One region of the Bradyrhizobium barranii subsp. barranii genome, then DNA from elsewhere that is predicted to be linked to it. Evidence: riboswitches for the same ligand, from Rfam matches in the RefSeq annotation. Region 1 holds a riboswitch; the other holds the start of a gene.

The links. Region 1 has a riboswitch for S-adenosylmethionine ahead of metX (homoserine O-acetyltransferase MetX). Riboswitches for the same ligand answer to the same signal wherever they lie in the genome.
Region 2: linked by a shared signal. The riboswitch ahead of J4G43_RS03910 (O-succinylhomoserine sulfhydrylase) and the one ahead of metX (homoserine O-acetyltransferase MetX) in region 1 are both predicted to bind S-adenosylmethionine.

The regions. Positions count from the first base shown of each region.
Region 1 is NZ_CP086136.1:1,420,089-1,427,168, reverse strand. Features, by position in the region: gene clpB (ATP-dependent chaperone ClpB) at 1-8, opposite strand, end outside; gene J4G43_RS06990 (MOSC domain-containing protein) at 250-1,038, shown strand; gene J4G43_RS06985 (NlpC/P60 family protein) at 1,164-1,850, opposite strand; gene J4G43_RS06980 (alpha/beta fold hydrolase) at 2,066-2,929, shown strand; gene metW (methionine biosynthesis protein MetW) at 2,989-3,651, opposite strand; gene metX (homoserine O-acetyltransferase MetX) at 3,667-4,869, opposite strand; SAM riboswitch at 4,955-5,034, opposite strand; gene J4G43_RS06965 (chorismate mutase) at 5,252-6,100, shown strand; gene J4G43_RS06960 (pyridoxal phosphate-dependent aminotransferase) at 6,137-7,080, shown strand, end outside.
Region 2 is NZ_CP086136.1:798,431-805,510, reverse strand. Features, by position in the region: gene J4G43_RS03930 (MATE family efflux transporter) at 1-1,131, opposite strand, end outside; gene J4G43_RS03925 (hypothetical protein) at 1,294-2,346, opposite strand; gene J4G43_RS03920 (PAS domain S-box protein) at 2,451-2,864, opposite strand; gene J4G43_RS03915 (2'-deoxycytidine 5'-triphosphate deaminase) at 2,979-4,115, opposite strand; SAM riboswitch at 4,196-4,275, shown strand; gene J4G43_RS03910 (O-succinylhomoserine sulfhydrylase) at 4,347-5,543, shown strand; gene J4G43_RS03905 (SGNH/GDSL hydrolase family protein) at 5,721-6,707, opposite strand; gene J4G43_RS03900 (SGNH/GDSL hydrolase family protein) at 6,720-7,080, opposite strand, start outside.

The DNA.
Region 1 (7,080 bases):
ATGTTCATGTCTTTTCTTTCCCTCGGCCTGCCCCTGGAGCCCTCTAAGGCACTCCAAACGGCATCTTCATTGGGTTTCCGCTGGACGCGTTGACGTTCCTCAACCGGCAGCGGTCGTTATCAGCCGGCGCTGGCGCCAGCCTGACCCAGATGTGGGAAGCTTGGCCTCGGATCGGAAGAGGCGCGTTCACAATTTCGTGCACGGGTCCGCCTGCTTGGCGCCAGCAGGTCGAATCCCTTAAGTAGCGACATGACAGCCAGCCAGACCGCCGAAATCACCGGCCTTTACCGTTACCCGATCAAGGGCCTGACGCCGGAATCCCTGCCCCGGGTCCCCTTGCGGATCGGCCAGACCCTGCCCGCCGACCGCCGCTACGCCATCGAGAACGGACCCAGCGGCTTCGATCCGGAGGCGCCGGCCTGGAAGCCGAAGATCCAGTTCCTGATGCTGGCGCGTAATGAGCGGCTGGCGTCCCTCGACAGCCGGTTCGAGGACGCGACTAACCGCCTGACCATCCGCAAGGACGGCCAGATCGTCGCCAGCGGGGACCTCGAGACCACTGCCGGGCGCGCCGCCATCGAGGATTATTTCACGGAGAATTTTCAGCCGGAGCTGAAGGGCCCGCCAAAAGTTCTGTCCGGCCGCGACCACAGCTTTTCCGACGTCGCCCGCAAGGTCGTATCGATCATCAATCTCGGCAGCGTCCGGGCGATCGAGACCATGCTCGGCGGCGCCGCAGTCAATCCACTGCGCTTCCGCGCCAATCTCTACGTGAAGGGCTGGCCGGCCTGGTCCGAGCTCGACCTCGTCGGCGAGACGCTGGCGATCGGCGAGGCCCGGCTCAAGGTGGTCAAGCGCATCGTCCGCTGCCCGGCGGTCAACGTCGATCCCAAGACCGCGCAGCGCGATCTCGAGATACCGCCGACGCTCTCGCGCAATCTCGGCCACATGGATTGCGGCATCTATGCCGAGGTCATCGCCGACGGCGAGATCGGCGTCGGTGACGCGATCGCGGTGGAAGCGCCGAGATTGGTGTGAGCCGTCCGCCGCTGCCGTAGGGTGGGCAAAGCGAAAGCGTGCCCACCACTCCGGTCCATCTAACTCCGTTGCACCGCCGGTGGGCACGGCGCTTGCGCGCCTTTGCCCACCCTACGGCTCCGTCGTCAGTTCGGCATCACATACGCATAGATCCGGCCGCGCGAGACCGGCGCCTCGCGAACACGATTGCCGTTGTTGCCGGAGATCATGATCGGATTGCCCTGCGCGTCCACGCCGGTGATGATGCCGACATGGCCGCCCCGGCGACCGCGCGACATGACCGCGATGGCGCCGACCTGCGGACCGGAGACACGCGTGCCGTAGCGCGCGAACGAGCTCGCCATGTCGGAGCCGGTGCCCTGATGGCCGGTATGCTGCAGCACCATGTTCATGAAGCGCGCGCACCACAGGCTGCCGCGCCCGGTCGGATTGCCGCCGATATAACGGCGCGCCTCGGACACGAGGCCCGATCCGCCGCCGAAGCCGCCACCGCTATTGGCCATTCCAGGATTGGTCATTCCGTTGTTGGCCATGCCGCCGACATTGGCGTTCGGATTGTAGCTCGCCTGGGTGTCGGCGAAGCCGCTCGCCTGCAACTGCGCCGCGCCGCGCTCGAAGCGCGAGTTGCGGGCATGGTGGCGATAATGACGGTAATGATGATGTCTGGCGTGATGCACGTAAGCGTGCCGCTCTGCGCTATGACGATGATGCGGCCGCGCTGAGGCCGGAGAAACGAACGCGGCAACCGCCGCGAAGAAAATCGCCAGCGCGACAACACAACGCGACAGGCGAGACGCAAACAACTCGAACATACTTCATCCTTCTTGACACCCCACTTCCCCAATCGGCCCGTGCGATGGCCGGCATCCGTCTGGCCGTTAAGCCGCCGGATGTGGCGAGAAAAAGACGCCACGCCCGCGAATAGCTGCGATGATTTTGCGCCGGTGCTGGCTTGAGGCTGCCGCATTGCGGACAACAACGTTAACTGCAATTCTCCAAAGGCGGCTTGAAGAGAGGGAAACAGTTAATGCCCCACGCCACGACCAGGGACGACGTCCGCATCTATTTCGAAGAAGCGGGTCAGGGAACGCCGATTATTTTTCTGCATGAGTTCGCGGCCGACTACACCAATTGGGAGCCGCAGATGCGCTACTTCTCGCGCGGCCATCGCTGCATCACCTATTCTGCGCGCGGTTACACGCCGTCGGACGTGCCTGATGGCGAGGTCTACACCTACAAGCATTTCTACACCGACGCGCTCGCGGTGCTCGATCATCTCAAGATCGAGCGCGCGCATCTCGTCGGCCTGTCGATGGGCGCCTATTCGTCGCTCCAGATCGGATTGAACGCGCCGCAGCGCGCGCTATCGATGACGCTGGCCGGCGTGGGCTCAGGATCGGAGATCGAGAATCTCGACAACTGGCGCAAGCAGTGCCGCGCCAATGCCGAGCAGTTCGAGACGCTCGGCTCCGCCGAGGTCGCAAAGGTCACGCGCGAGGCGCCGAGCCGGATTCCGTTCCTGGTGAAGGACCCGCGCGGCCACGGCGATTTCTACGCCGCGCTGGCGCGCCACGATGCCAAGGGCTCCGCGAACACGATGCGCGGCTTCCAGGGCGGCAGGCCATCGATTTACACGATGCCGGATGCCATTCGAGGTGTGGCAACGCCCGCGCTGATCATCTGCGGCGACGAAGACGATCCCTGCGTCGGGGCAAGCCTGTTCTTGAAGAAGCACCTGCCCGCGGCGGGCCTCGCGATGTTTCCGAAATCAGGCCACGTGCTCAATCTCGAAGAACCCGCGCTGTTCAACGAGAGCGTGGAGCGGTTCGTGACGCTGGTGGAAGCCGGGCGCTGGCCGGTGCGCGATCCGCGGTCGCTGGCGGCGCATTAGACTGCCAGTCGCTGTCATTCCGGGATGCGCCGACAGGCACAGGCCCGGAATGACGGAAACTACTTCCCCTGCCCGCGCGTGAGCAAGAACACGCCCTGCTCGCCGAACATGTTCCACACCCACCACGGCAATCGCAGCCGCAACGGACGGCCGTAGAGATCCAGCGCCTCGGCGCGCTCCATCTTGACGTCGATCGCGTCGCAGAGCTCGACGAAATCCTTGATGGTGCAGAAGTGGATGTTGGCGGTGTCGTACCAGGTCGCCGGCAGATTCTCGGTGCGCGGCATGTGGCCGCCGACCAGGAGCTGGAGCCGCATCTTCCAGAAGCCGAAATTCGGGAACGACACGATGGCGCGGCGGCCGATGCGCAGCAGATTCTCCAGCACGACCCGCGGCTGCCGCGTCGCCTGCAGCGTCTGCGACAGGATGACGTAATCGAAGGCGTCGTCGGGATAATTGACGAGATCGGTGTCGGCATCGCCCTGCACCACCGCGAGGCCCTTGGAGACGCAGCGATTGACGCCCTCGCGCGACAGCTCGATGCCGCGCCCGTCGATGCCGCGGGTCTCCAGAAGCTGGAGCAAATCGCCCTCGCCGCAGCCGACGTCGAGCACTTTCGAGCCGGGCTTGACCATCTCGGCGACCAGCAGATGATCGGCGCGAAACTGGCCGGACTGCTCCGTCGCAACGCCGCCCAGCGGCAGCACTTCCTGCACAGACATCGCTAGCCGTCCTTGTCAGTCAATCCTGGCGGTGAGCCCGCGCGCCTTCCCTGCCGATTGCAGGAAAGCACGGGCGATATCGAAGAATTCGGGCACGTCGAGCAGGAAGGCGTCATGGCCGCGATCGGTCTCGATCTCGGCGAACGACACCCGCGCGCTCGACGCGTTCAGCGCATGCACCAGTGCGCGCGATTCCGAGGTCGGGAACAGCCAGTCGCTGGTGAAGGAGACCACGCAGAAGCGCGTCTCGATGCCCGCGAACGCTTTCGCCAGCACGCCGCCGTGATCGCCGGCGATGTCGAAATAATCCATCGCACGGGTCAGATAGAGATAGGAGTTGGCGTCGAACCGCTCGACGAAGGACGAGCCCTGGTAGCGCAGATAGCTCTCGACCTGGAAATCGGCGTCGAACGAGAAGGTCGGCAGCTCGCGGTCCTGCATGCGGCGGCCGAACTTGCGATGCAGCGCGGCGTCGGAGAGATAGGTGATGTGCGCGGCCATCCGTGCCACCGCAAGTCCGCGATGCGGATGGATGCCCTGATCCGTGTAGCGGCCGTTGTGCCAGTCGGGATCGGCCATCACCGCCTGGCGGCCGAGCTCGTGGAAAGCGATGTTCTGCGCCGAGTGCCTCGTCGCGCAGGCAATCGCCAGCGCGGAGTACACGCGCTTGGGATAGGCCGCGGTCCATTGCAGCACCTGCATGCCGCCCATCGAGCCGCCGACCACCGCGAACAATGTGTCGATGCCGAGCCGGTCGATCAGCATCGCCTGCGCGCGCACCATGTCGGGAATGGTGATGACAGGGAAATCCAGGCCCCACACCTTGCCGGTCGCCGGATTGATCGAGGCCGGCCCGGTCGAGCCCATGCAGCCGCCGATCACGTTGGCGCAAATGATGAAGTAGTGCTGAGGATCAAGAGGTCGGCCGGGACCGACCAGCGTCTCCCACCAGCCTGACTTGCCGGTCACGGGATGCACGTTGGCGACATGCTGATCGCCGGTCAGCGCATGGCAGATCAGCACCGCGTTGGAGCGATCGGCGTTGAGCTCGCCATAGGTCTGGTAGGCGATCTGGAATGGGGTGAGATCGATGCCGCAATCGAGCCGCAGGGGCTGCTCGGCGCCGAACTGCGCGACCTGCGAATTCGGATGATCCGCCTCATGCGACCGGTCGTCGGCACTGATCGCGGGACTCGGCACAGACTTCACGCCAACCATCATCGACCTCGTTTGCGACACCCGTCAGGCTGCCGCTGGAATCAGGCCATGAAAAACCCGGCCTGAACGATAGGTTCGGCCGGGATCGGAAGCGTCCCCGGCCTGTTTAGCGAGTTTTTTAACGTGGCTGCAAGCCGGCCGGCTCAAATGACCACGGAACGGGCAAAAGCTACTGTCTTGGGCGGTTTTCGTCAAGTCACGGTCCGGATTAGCCAAATTCATCCCTGAAAGGCCGGCCGAAAAGGCCCGGTTTCCCTTTGCATTTCTCTTTGCTTTCGCCGCGCCGACTGCCTAATCAGGACGTCGATCGCAGCGGATCCGGCCTTGCCGATGGGCCTTGGCCGACCCGCATTGGAACGCCTCTCACCAGCATCTCGCAGATATGTCCCAACGTCCGCCCGCGCCACCATCGCTCCAGGAATTGCGCAAGGAGATCGACGCGATCGACGAGGGCATGCATCGTCTCCTGATGCAGCGCGGCGACATCATCGACCGCCTGATCCAGGTGAAGCAGACCCAGGAGGTCGGCTCGGCGTTCCGCCCGGCGCGTGAGGCCGCCATGATGCGGGACATCGTACAACGCCATCGCGGCATCCTGCCGCTCGACGCGGTCGAGAGCATCTGGCGCGTCATCATCTCGACGTTCACTTACGTCCAGGCGCCGTTCTCCGTGCATGCCGACATCTCGGTGAGCGAGCCGGCGATGCGCGATTCCGTGCGCTTCCATTTCGGCTTCACGGTGCCTTACGTCGCGCATTTCAGCGCGCAGGCCGCGGTCGAAGCGGTGGCGAAGTCCAAGGGCGATCTGGCGCTGGTCTCGGCGACCTCGAGCCGCACGCCATGGTGGCTGGAGCTGGAAGCGGACGGCGCGCCGAAGATCATCGCGCGGATGCCCTTCGTCGAGCGCGCCGACCATCCGGCCGCACTGCCGGTGTTCGCGATCTCGCGCGTCGCCGACAGCGCCGTGGTGACGGAGGTCGAGACCTTCAGCGTGCGCGTGTCCGGGTGGAACGCCGAGGTCGCGCGGGCGCTGTCGCCGCTCGCCGAGATCGTGGCGGTGCCCGATACCGCCTTCGACGGCGCGGCGCTGCTGGTCTCGGTCACAAGCGCCACCAGCATCGACAAGATCAAGGCTGCCCTGATCGAAGCGGGGGCCTCGGTGCGCTCCACGGCCCTCGTCGGCAGCCACGCAACGCGCTATACGGTGCCCTCGACCGGGTCGAAATCGTAGATCGCGAACCGCCTAAAGCTACTTCCGGAGTTGAAGATGTCACGCCCCGTGCCGAATCCCGGCATTCTAGATATTGCGCCCTACACGCCCGGCAAGAGCCCTGTGGCTGAGCCGGGCCGCAAGGTGTTCAAGCTCTCGGCCAACGAGACGCCGTTCGGGCCCTCGCCCAAGGCGATCGAGGCGTTCAGGAACGTGGCGGCGCATCTGGAAGACTATCCGGAAGGAACCTCGCGCGTGCTGCGCGAAGCGATCGGCCGTTCTTTCGGGCTCGACCCCAACCGCATCATCTGCGGCGCCGGCTCGGACGAGATCCTCAATCTGCTCGCCCACACCTATCTCAGCCACGGCGACGAGGCGATCTCGACCACGCACGGCTTCCTGGTCTACCCGATCGCGACCATGGCGGTCGGCGCCAAGAACGTGGTCGCGCAGGAGACCAATCTCACCTGCGACGTCGATGCCATCCTCAAGGCGGTGACGCCGAAGACAAAGCTGGTCTGGCTCGCCAACCCCAACAATCCGACCGGCACCTATGTGCCGTTCGACGAGGTCAAGCGGCTGCGCGCCGGCCTGCCGTCGCACGTGCTGCTGGTGCTCGATGCCGCCTATTCCGATTACGTCTCGCGCAACGACTACGAGATGGGGATCGAGCTCGTCGCCACCACCGAGAACACCGTGGTGACGCACACCTTCTCCAAGATCCACGGTCTCGCCGCGCTGCGCGTCGGCTGGATGTTCGGTCCGGAGCACATCATCGACGCGGTCAACCGCATCCGCGGTCCCTTCAACGTGTCGACGCCGGCGATGTATGCCGCGGTCGCCGCGATCGAGGACACTGCGCACCAGGCGATGTCGAAGCAATTCACCGAGACCTGGCGCAACTGGCTCTCCGAGGAGATCGGCAAGCTCGGACTGAAGGTGACGCCGGGCGTCGCCAATTTCGTGCTGATCCACTTCCCGGAAACGGGCAAGACCGCGGA
Region 2 (7,080 bases), 620 kb from region 1:
GGTCGCACGCACCGTTGCGCTGTCGGTGAAGATGTTGACCCAGAGATCTGGGAACAGCGCGACGAGGCACGCCGGCGCGCCGACGGCGACGAACGCGCTCGCACCGGCGATCCAGGCGATGCGCCGGGCGCGCGCGATGCGGCCGCCCCCGACTGCCATGCCGATCATCGGCACCGAAGCGATGCCGAACGAGAACGCGATCGAGGTCAGCAAAAATTCCAGCCGCGCGCCGATGCCGTAGCCGGCGAGGATCGCAGTGCCGAACTTTGCCAGCATGTGGGTGAAGATCGAGATCGTCAGCACCGATTGCAGCGGCGAGAAGCAGGCGATGGCGCCGACCTTCAGGATATCGAAGAACATCGCCCATTGAACGCGCAGCCCGCGCAGTTTCGGTACGATTCGGGCGCGGCCGGAGAACAGGTACCAGCCCATCACACAGATGTTCATGGAATAGGCGATCAGCGAGCCGGCCGCGACGCCGCGCATGCCGAACTGCGGCACGGGCCCGAGCCCGAGGCCCAGCGTACCGCCAAGCACGACCTGCATGACCGCGGAATTCAGCATCAACAGCGAGGGCAGCTTCATGTTGCCAGTGCCGCGCAACACGCCGGCCATGGTGTTGAGCAGCCACGGCAGCACGGCCCCGCCAAAAAACACCTGCGTGTAGGCGACCGCATGCGTCAGCACATCCCCGCGTCCGCCGAGCATTTCCAGAACGCGCGGCCCGAAGATCAGCATGCCCAGCATGAAGACGAGGCCGAAGGTGATGCCGATCAGCAGCGCATGTGCGGCGAGCGTGCCGGCGCGCTCGCGGTCGCCTGCGCCGAGCGCCCGCGCGATGGCCGACGCCACGGCGCCGCCCATGGCCCCGCCGGACATCGTCATGGTCAGGATCACTGTCGGAAACACCAGCGCCATTGCCGCCAGCGCCTCGACGCCGAGCCGGCCGATATAGGAGGTCTCCGCGATCACCACACAGGTGCCGGCCGACAGCGCGACCACGTTCGGCCAGGCGAGGCCGAGCAGCGTGCGCAGAATCGGCCCGTCCATCAGCGCGCTTCGTACCGGCCGCGGAGGCGGCGGCAACGGGCGCTCTTGTTCATCGACCGGAATTTCGGCGATGTCGGACATGTCCTCTCCCGGGCGCAGGCCATTTGCGGCGCGGCAATGCGTAGGTGTGCCAATAAATTTCTTCGCGCGGAAGGCGCGGCGACGTGCTTAGCACGGCAATTGCCGATTCCTCCTGCGCCGGATGCAGGCGTGCCCTGCGGCAGCGCATTTCAAGTGGCGGAATTACTCAATGGTCCAGACCAGCGGCGGCCGACCGCCAGCTGTCGGGCGCAGGTGCACGCCGATGTGCCGCCCGCATCCGGCAGCGAGCCCCTCGAACAACCCTTCCAGCACCTTGGTGCAGGCGCGATGATAGTCGGCGACGTCATCCATCAGCTTCCAACTCTGCTGACGAAATTCAAACGTGCCTTCTGATGCCGTCGTCTCGGCAGCGTCATCCTGCGCGGCAAACAGAGCGTTCAGGAACGCTGCGAACTCGCTGGCGCCACCGCGGCTCATGGACAGTGCCGCCGCGACCTCGTCAAAATACTGCATCCCGATCAGCTTGCCGGTGAGGTGCAGGAGATAGTCGGCGTCTTCCGGGCCGAACAATTGCACCATCACGGGCGCGGCGGTGCGCACATATTCCATCGCGTAGTTGCGATAGGCTTTTTCCAGCCGCGGTTTTGGCCAGCTCGAAACAGGTAGCGCAGGCGCAGTCTTCGCATCGAACAGCGGCGCTTCCAGATGACGCGCGAAGACCAGGCGCTGATCCAGCTCGAGCGGGTGGTCGTACTGATAATAATAGCCTTCGAGCCCATCCTGACCATCGACGCTCTGCTTGGTGCAGACGAAGCCGAGCCTGGTATCGCCGAGCGCGACGCCATTGTTGGCGTGCCAGCCGCGCAGCATCGCGCGGCTGACCTCACCCGGCACGCCGCAGATCGCGGTGCCCTTCCAGATCCAGCGCGGCGGCGGATAGCGGATCCAGGCTTTGCGGTCGCTCTCATACATGTACTCGACATGCACGCCGCCGATCCAGTTTGAGAGATAATGATATTGCGCGGCGGCCACCGCCGGCGGCAGATGATTGAGACCGAGCTTTTCGAGCCCCGGCAGGAAGCGCTCCTGCTGCTGGCGGCGAAACACGCGGAAGACGAATTCAGCAGCATCCGCCGTGCCACGCCGTGTGACGACGGTGAGGATGAGGCCGGTGAAGTAGGCGTGATAGAGGTCGGCGACCGCGCGCCAGCGCTTCCATTGCGCTTCTTGTGCTGCGTCTGTTGCGGCGGCCATGTTCGCTCCCGATCGTTGTTTTGATCGAGTGTGTCACCGCGACCGGTGCGAGGCAACCTGACGCTCAGGCAGAGCGCCCTGCACGCCAGCCCGTCAATTCCGCATCACGAATTTTGCGCAAGCCCGGCCGCGCGCTCGCGCTCGACGCGTTCGGTGACGTCGCGCGCCATCGCGACCGATCCGACCACGGCACCACCGGCATCGCGCACCAGCGCGAAGGTCATCTCGATGTAGAGCTTGCGTCCGCTCTTGTGCAGCGCGCGGGTCAGCGTCGGCTTGCCCGCAAGCTTCATCGCCCCGGTGGCAAGCGCTGCTTCGAAGCCCTTCCAGTGCGCGGCACGCAGATGTTCGGGAATGATCAGATCGAGGTTCTGGCCGAGCGCGTCGGCGGCGGAGAAGCCGAACAAGGTGGTCGATGCACGATTCCAGCGCGTGATGGTGCCGGAGCGATCCGAATAGATCAGCGCGTCCGCGACGTCATCGAGGATTCTTGCGTCGAGTTCGGATTGAACACTCATCTCGCCACCTCGCATGCAGCCGGATTTCAGCTTGCATCCCGGCAGTAGTCAATCGAGGGGCTGCGGCGTACTGGATGCCCCGGTCAAGCCGGGGCATGACAGTAGAGTGTGGAGCTACACCCGAAAATGCTTCGATAGTTTGAGGCCCTGCGCCTGGTAGTTCGAGCCGATGCGCTGGCCGTACATCGCGTCGGGGCGCGCCAGCATTTTCTCGTAGACGAGACGGCCGACGATCTGGCCGTGCTCGAGAATGAACGGCACCTCGCGCGAGCGCACTTCGAGCACGGCGCGCGATCCCTGCCCGCCAGCTCCGGCATAGCCGAAGCCGGGATCGAAGAATCCGGCATAGTGCACGCGGAACTCGCCGACCAGGGGATCGAACGGCACCATCTCCGCGGCGTAATCGGGCGGCACCTGCACGGCTTCCTTGGAGGCGAGGATGTAGAACTCGCCGGGGTCGAGGATCAGGCTGCCGTCGGGACGCGCCGAGATCGGCTCCCAGAAATCCTCCACCGCATAGCCGGAGCGGCGGTCGACGTCGACGACGCCGGTGTGGCGCTTGGCGCGATAGCCGACGAAGCCGTTGGCCTTCTCGCCGGAGAGGTCGACGGAGACGGCAACGCCGCCGGTGAGATCGGCATCGTCGAGATCGACGAGACGCTCGGTCGCATGCAGCGCCTCGAGCTCGTCGATGTTGAGGATGGCATCTCCGGTGCGGAAGCGCACCTGGCTCAGGCGCGAGCCCTCGCTGACCAGCACCGGAAACGTCTTCGGGCTGATCTCGGCGTAGAGCGGGCCGTGATAGCCGGCGCCGATCATGTCGAAGCGTCGGGTGCCGTCGGCGATGACACGGGTGAAGACATCGAGCCGGCCGGTCGAGCTTTTCGGGTTCGCGGCGGCGACGATCTCCGGCGGCAGCGCCAGGCTTTCCAGGAGCGGCACGATGTAGACGCAGTTGGTCTCCAGCACCGCGCCATCGGCGAGGCTGAACTCGTGCAGCTTTAACTCGTCGATGCGCTCGGCGACGGTCGCGCCGGGACCCGGCAGAAAGCTGGCGCGAACGCGATAGGCGATGTCGCCGAGGCGAAGGTCGAGGCTCGCCGGCTGGATCTGGCTTTCGACGAAGTCATAAGCGGGCAGGATGAGGCCCGCCTTCGCCATCGCCGCGATCATGCGGTCGGGCAGGATACCATTGGCGTCGGCGGCAACCGTGAAGCTCAACCGGGGGTCCTCGTCAGGGGGCAAATGCATCCGGACATGCGGGAAATAGCAGCCTTTTACGGCTATCCGATGGACGCCTTGACGGAAAGGCCATTGCGGAATATGAGCATCACTTATCCCGTGGTGATTTGAGCCGGCCGGCTTGCAGCCACGTTAAATAAGTCGCTAAACAGGCCGGGGACCTCTGTGATCCCGGCCCGTGGAAGTTATCCAGGCCGGTTTTTTTGTGACCATTTTCGATGGTCACGCAGAGGAGGTCCTATGTCGAAGTCCCCGGCGTCCACCACGCAATACCGTCCTGAAACCCGCCTGGTCCATTCCGGCACCCTGCGCTCGCAATATGGCGAGACGTCGGAGGCGCTGTTCCTGACCCAGGGCTACGTCTACAACAGCGCCGAGGAGTGCGAGGCGCGGTTCAAGGGCGAGGACCCCGGCTTCATCTATTCGCGCTATTCCAACCCGACTATCTCGATGTTCGAGCGCCGCATGATCGAGCTCGAAGGCGCCGAAGCCGCCCGCTCGGCCGCGACCGGCATGGCCGCGGTGACGACCGCGATCCTGGCGCCGCTGAAGGCCGGCGATCACGTGGTGGCCTCGCGCGCCCTGTTCGGCTCCTGTCTCTACGTCATCCAGGATCTGTTGCCGCGCTACGGCATCGAGACGACGCTGGTCGACGGTCTCGATCTCGACCAGTGGCAGCGCGCCTTGAGGCCGAACACCAAGACGTTCTTCCTGGAGAGCCCGACCAACCCGACGCTCGACGTGCTCGACATTCCAGGGATCGCCGAGATCGCGCACAGCGGCGGCGCGCGGCTCGTCGTCGACAACGTGTTCGCGACACCGATCTGGCAGAGCCCGCTCGCGCTAGGGGCCGACGTCGTGGTCTATTCCGCGACCAAGCACATCGACGGCCAGGGCCGTTGTCTCGGCGGCATCATCCTGTCGTCGGAAGCGTTCATCGCCGAGCACATCCACAATTTCATGCGCCAGACCGGCCCGTCGATCTCGCCGTTCAACGCGTGGGTCCTGCTCAAGGGCCTGGAAACGCTCGGTGTGCGCGTGCGCGCGCAGACCGAGACGGCGGGACGCATCGCCGACGTGCTGGCGAGCCATCCGAAGATTTCACGCCTGGTCTATCCCGGCCGCGCCGATCATCCGCAGGCAGCTCTCGTGAAGAAGCAGATGCGCGGCGGCTCGACCCTCGTCGGCTTCGAGGTGAAGGGCGGCAAGCAGGGTGCGTTCCGCGTGCTCAACGAGCTCAAGCTTGCAAAAATCTCGAACAATCTCGGCGATGCCAAGAGCCTCGTCACGCATCCGGCGACCACGACGCATCAGCGCCTCAAGCCGGAGGATCGTGCCGCGCTCGGCATCAGCGAGGGCTTCATCCGCTTCTCGGCGGGGCTCGAGCATGTGGATGATCTGATCGAGGATCTGACCGCGGCGCTGGAGAAGGCGTGAGGCTCTTACCCTCCCCTGGAGGGGGAGGGTCGATCGCGCGAAGCGCGAGCGGGGTGGGGTGATCTCTCCGCTCGGGCAGTATTCGATGCGGAAGCACCGTCACCCCACCCCGCTCCGCATTCCGCTTCGCTGCATGCGAAGCGACCTTCCCCCTCCAGGGGAGGGTGAAGCGAAAACCTACATCGGCCGATACGTCCGCACGTCGGCGGGCACGTTGACGCCGAGCTTGATCTGGCCGACGGAGCGGATGATGTCGTCGCCGAGGATCTGCGCGAAGCAGGCATAGCCCCAATCGTTCATGTGCAGGCCGTCGGCGATCACGAAACTCTCGACCGGGATCGATTGATTCTCGTGCCAGTCGCGCATCACCTCGAAGCGGGGGAAGATGCCGACGTGACGGAGCTCGGCGACCTTGCCGAGCAGGTGCACCATCTTGCCGGCGCTCTCCTTGCGCTGGTTGACGGCTGGCGAATATTGCGGGTCGACCAGCACGATGTCGGCGCCGCCAGCGGCCTGGATGCGGGAGATGCCGTCCTCGACCATCTTGGCGGTGTCACCGGGATCGAGATTGCGCAGCACCGCATTGGTGCCGACCTGCCAGATCACGAGATCCGGATGCACGTCGATCACCTCCTTCTGGAGGCGCTTCATCATCTCGGGCGCGTCCTCGCCGCCGACGCCGGCGTTGATGACTGTGATGTCGGCGGTCGGATATTGCCGGCGGAGCTGCGCGGCGAGACGGTTCGGATAGTTGAAATCGGGCGAGCTCGCGCCATAGCCTGCCGTCGACGAGCCGAACGCAACGATCACGACGGGTTTGCCGGCGACGAGCTTGCCCGCGACATGCGGTAGCGAGCCCATCGCCTTCGAGCCACCCTTCGGCGTGAGGCAGGGCACGCGGCTGAAAATGTCCCCGGCGGATTTCGCCACCTGCTTCACCTTGTCGATGGCGCGGGCGGTCACGCCGCGCTGCTCGTGGGACGTCGCGGCGACGGTGGTCTGGGAGGGCGAAGCGGAAGCCGGACTAGCGGCCTGCTGCGGCGCGGGCGTTGCCTGCGTGGCCTGCGCCTGCACTGGTGCCAGCGACACCGGCGTCAGCATCAGCAGAGCCGCCGCGGGCGCAGCCAGCCATGCCGTCAACCAAAAAGGGCGGAGAGAACTCATTAACGCTAGACCTCAATTTTGCTGCTGGGCCGGCCCCAGATGGGCTGCGTCGATCACAAACTGTGCCAACGCCCGGCCAAGGCAGTCATGGACCTGTTTCGCCAGCTCTGGCCCGCGGGACGGGCTGAACAGGTCGAATTGACCCTGATCATTCCACTGCCGCATGATCGCGAAACGGTCGAACAGCGGGATGTCATGCTCCTGCGCCACCACCCGCATATTGTCGAGATAGGGCGGCACCGAGATCATGGTTTCGGTACGCGGGCTGTACTGCAAGTTCATCAACACGACGTCAGCCCCTGCTTTTTGCAGCGCGGAAACCCCTTCGGTCACCGCCCCGCGAAAATCATCGGGATCAATCGCTCGGATAGCA